Regions from separate parts of the Chitinophaga parva genome, predicted to be linked through region 1. Evidence: riboswitches for the same ligand, from Rfam matches in the RefSeq annotation. Region 1 holds a riboswitch; the other holds the start of a gene.
What was found. Region 1 has a riboswitch for cobalamin ahead of metE (5-methyltetrahydropteroyltriglutamate--homocysteine S-methyltransferase). Riboswitches for the same ligand answer to the same signal wherever they lie in the genome.
Positions count from the first base shown of each region.

Region 2: linked by a shared signal. The riboswitch ahead of DCC81_RS01075 (TonB-dependent receptor) and the one ahead of metE (5-methyltetrahydropteroyltriglutamate--homocysteine S-methyltransferase) in region 1 are both predicted to bind cobalamin.

Region 1 covers NZ_QCYK01000001.1:2,251,282-2,253,678, forward strand. The annotation lists gene metE (5-methyltetrahydropteroyltriglutamate--homocysteine S-methyltransferase) at 1-1,325, opposite strand, end outside; cobalamin riboswitch at 1,476-1,610, opposite strand; gene DCC81_RS09445 (HAD family hydrolase) at 1,744-2,364, opposite strand.
Region 2 covers NZ_QCYK01000001.1:245,160-247,556, forward strand. The annotation lists gene DCC81_RS01070 (DUF6580 family putative transport protein) at 1-557, shown strand, start outside; cobalamin riboswitch at 607-830, shown strand; gene DCC81_RS01075 (TonB-dependent receptor) at 1,019-2,397, shown strand, end outside.

The sequences.
Region 1 (2,397 bases):
ATGGTGGTAGTAGGGAAGAGGGGTAGCTGGAAGCGGGCATGTTGTGTGATCTGGCGCTGGGCAAAGGGTTGATGGCGGGTAGCATCTTTTTCCGTGAGCGCGGCCACGCGGGCCTTTACCTGCGGGTTGTGAATAAGAGCGGAGGTGCGGCGGGTTTCCATGGCCTGCCGGTTTGCGGCAAGCAGGCTGGTATTGCCTTCCAGGATGGCCTGCAGGTCATTGAGCTCCTGCAGTTTTTGTTTGGCAAAGGCCATCCAGTTACGTACTTCCCCTGCCAGTTTTGTTTCAGCTTCCAGGTCGAACGGGGTGTGCAGCAATGAGCAGGAGGGCGCGATCATCAGGTTATTACGCCCGCGTTCTTTGATGGCCAGGTCCAGCAGGTGCAGGGATCTTTCGAAGTCATTTTTCCAGATGTTGCGCCCGTCTATCACCCCCAGGGAAAGGACCACATGCGGGGGTAGCAGTTCCAGTAGCAGTTCCAGTTGCTGTGGTGCACGCACCAGGTCCACATGCAGCCCGGCTACAGGCAAACCCGCTGCCAGCGTGGCGTTATCGCCCAGGGCATCAAAGTAAGTAGTGAGCAATATCTTGATGTGGGGGCATTGCTTTTGGATGGCAGCATACGCGTAGCGGAAGGCTTCCTGTTGTGCAGGCGTGAGGTCCATGGCGAGGAAAGGCTCATCGAGTTGCACCCATTCCACCTGGTAATCTTCCTGCAGTTTATTAAGGATGTCCACGTACACGGGTACCAGTTTTTGGATAAGTTGGATGCGGTCAAAGCCGGCTTCTTTCTCTTTACCCAGCAGCAGATACGTAACGGGCCCAATGAGCACCGGTTTAGGCACTTTGCCCAGGAAATGGCGTGCAGCGCCGGTTTCCGCGAATACCTTGCTGGAAAAAATACGGAACGCCTGGTCCTTTTTAAATTCAGGTACAATGTAGTGGTAGTTGGTGTCAAACCACTTGGTCATCTCCATGGCGGTAATGTCCAGCCCATCGCGCTGGTAGCCGCGGGCCATGGCAAAGTAGAGGTCCACTTCCGCATTGTTGGCCACATCTGTTACCACCGGGGTGTAGCGCTCAGGAATAGCGCCCAGCAGCAGCGACATATCCAGCACCTGGTCATAGAGGCTGAAGTCGTTGCAAGGTACCAGGTCTATGCCTGCGTCTTTCTGCAATTGAAGATTGGCTTCCCGCACCTGCGTGGCGGCGAGGAACAAAGCCTGTCTGGAAAGCGTACCGGCCCAGTAGCCTTCACAGGCTTTTTTGAGCTCACGGCGGGGGCCTACGCGGGGGTAGCCCAGGTTGTTTTTCAGCATACGCATAAAACTGCTTTTAAGCATTAAAAAATGTTAAATGCCCTTACGTTTAATGAGTATGCTTTCGGGTGTAAATGACAAGAAAGGAACACATGTGCCCAGGAGAGAGGATGCCTGGTATGCAGGTTCCTGACGGCCGCTTTAAACTGCGAAAGCATTGGTCCGTCTTCAAGGTAAGTATCTGGCTTACCGCACTGGGTGCGGTTTTACAGTTGCGCAACAGCCCGTGATTTGCACACGGTTCCTTTTTACTACCAGTTATTACACTGGCAACCTGAGGACGTTATTTTCGGTAAAGAACATACAAAGGAACCAAATTGACCGGAATTTTCCAAGGCAGGACTTTACAACAGCCAATGTGGTTATTGCTGAAAACAGAAAGAGCCTGCACAATCGCAGGCTCCCCTGAAAGTTCATTGATCATTTACGCAGGTCTTTGCAGGATGCCTTTTTCATACAGCACTTCCGCAAAAGCCTCCGGGGTGGTGAACTGTATGCTCTCAATGCCCAAAGCCGCCGCGGCATTGATATTCCGCAGGTTATCATCCACGAATAAAGTCTGGCTGCGGTCTACCTGGTAACGTTCCAGCAGCAGTTCATAAAAAGCGGCGGTAGGTTTGCGCATGCCCTCCCTGCCGGATACTACGATGCCATCAAACCAGTCCAGGAAGGGATATTCCTCCACGGCAATGGGAAAGGTTTCAGCGCTCCAGTTCGTGAGGGCGTATAATTTTATATGGCCTTGTTTTTTGAGTTGATGCAGTAGCTCCACGGTGCCACCAATGGGGCCTACCAGCATTTCTTTCCAGCGGCCGTAATATGCGCGGATGGGCGCTTCATGCTGGGGATGCATTTGCACGAGCAGCTCCGTACCCTCCGCAAGGGAGCGGCCTGCATCCTGTGTCTCATTCCATTCGGACGTGGCAACATGTGTGAGGAAGTGATCTACCTCCGCTTCGGTATCAAAGATCTTCCGGTAAAGTTGTCGCGGGTTCCAGTCTATCAGCACGGCACCCAGGTCAAAGATGATGGAGGTATATTGCATGTGGCTAATTAATTGTTATCAGGTTAAAGGTTA
Region 2 (2,397 bases), 2.0 Mb from region 1:
TGGCAGCGGGCATCCTGCGTATCATCCTGGTAAAAGCCAGTGCCGGCAATATCTCCCCGTTGGCCAACTTTACCCCGATCGGTGCCATGGGTCTTTTTGGAGGCGCCTATTTTTCCCGGAAATGGAAATCTTACGTCTTCCCCCTGCTCACCCTTTTCCTCAGTGACATTGTGATCAATAGCATGATCTACCACCTGCCCCTGTCGTCCGTGATCACATACCAGGGCTGGTATTTCACTTACCTCGCATTTGCCGCCATGGTGCTGGTGGGCCAGTTCATGAAAAACGTAACGGTGACCAATGTGCTGATAGGTGCTGTAGCGGCAGCCTGCATCCATTGGATCATTTCCGACATCGGTCCTTTCCTGTTTGGTACGGATATCACTACCGGCCTGCCTTTTGAAAAGAGCTTCGCCGGCTTCCAGCGCTGCCTGTACCTGGCTATTCCCTTTGAACTGAAATTGTTCTGGGGTAACCTGATCTACGGTGCTATCTTCTTTGGTTCCTTTGAATTGATGCAACGCCGCTTTCCTGTACTGGCAAAGCAGGCACTTTAAGATATTTTCCTGTAAACGGGCTGTCGTTTAGCGCGGCAGCCTTTTTTATCCAATTCTCTTCATACCCGGTTGTGTCCCCGGCTTCGCCGGTGATGCATTAAAAGGGAATCCGGTACAAAGCCGGAGCTATTCCCGTAGCTGTAATCCGCCCGTTCCGGTTTTTCCGGAACACTTGCAGCAGTCATGATGCCACTGTCATCGGATAAAACCGTGATGGGAAGGCGACTGTGTAAGGCGGTAAGCCAGAAAACCTGCCGTCTATGATTTTTTTGTAAACATCGCTTTCGGGTAAAAGGCGCGGTACAGTTGTCTTGCAGGCATTCATTCCTGCGTTTCCGCATTTTACTGCTATTCATTTTTCCCGGGCATTCTTTTAATCAACCACACCGCAGGCCTTTCCGGCAGCGGTTTATATTATTATGCAGCACCGGGATGTTCCGCTTCGTTTTCATATCTGCCGCATGGTCTTGTGCGGCGCAGGCCTGTTCATGGCCGCCCAGGCCAGGGCGCAGCAGCCCACGCCAGACAGTGCCCATCAGCTTACCGGCGTGGAAGTGACCAGCCGCCTGGCAGATACCAGCCTGCATGGTCCCTTGCCGGTGCAGTCCGTCAGCCAGCAGCAACTTACCCATCTGAACGTGCCCTCCGTGGCCCAGGCGGCCCAGCACTTTGCCGGCGTGATCGTAAAGGACTACGGCGGCCTGGGTGGCCTCAAAACCGTATCTGTACGCAGCCTGGGCGCTAACCATACCGGGGTATTGTATGATGGCATAGCGATCAGCGACATCCAGAACGGGCAGATAGACCTGGGTAAATATTCCCCGGATAACCTGGCCCGCCTTTCCCTGTACAATGCCCAGCCCACAGACCTGCTTTCTACCGCCCGTGCTTACAGCTATGGGGCGGCCCTGGAACTGCAGACCGCCACTTTTGATACAGCCGGCCACAAGCCCCTGCAACTACAAACCCGCGTAAAAGGCGGCAGCTGGGGTTATATTGATCCGTCTCTCACCCTGCACTACAAGGCCGGTAAAACGTATACCACTTCTTTCAATGCGCAATACCGCAGCATCACGGGTGATTATCCTTACATCACAGACAATGGCGTGGCCACCCTGCACCAGCGCCGCACCAATGCCGGCATTCACAGCCTGCGGCTGGAGCAGGACAACCGCTTTGCCTGGAAAGACGCGTCCACCCTGCAATTGAAAGCTTATTACTACGATGACTCCCAGCAACTGCCGGGGGCAGATATCCTTTACAGCACACCTGGCAACACCCATCTCTGGAACCGGCAGGCCTTTGCACAAGCTGCTTATTTTAAACCGGTGGGTGACGGCTGGCAACTGAAGCTGAATGGCAAATTCTCGTATATCCATACCCGTTATTACGATCCGGGCCTGGGAAATGGGACCGGCCTGCAGGACAACCATTACAACAGCTATGAAAGCTACGCCTCCGCGGTGCTGACACGCAGCCTGGGCCGGCATTTCATCCTTGCATATGCCAGTGATGGCATCTACAATAAGCTCAATGCGGATGTAAAAGCATACGCCTTCCCGGAACGCTTTACTTTTCTTAACGCACTTACCGCCCGCTACTACACGCCCCGGCTGGAGATCCAGGGCAATGCACTGAGCACTATCCTAAATGAGTCTGTACAAACCGGCCCTACCGCGCAGCACCGCAACCTGGTGACGCCCACCGTGAGCGCCAGCTGGAAACCATTTACCACAGCGGATTTCAGGCTAAGGGGATACTACAAACAAATATTCCGCGCACCTACTTTTGATGAATTGTACTACAGCACTTTCGGCAACCCCACCCTGAAACCGGAATA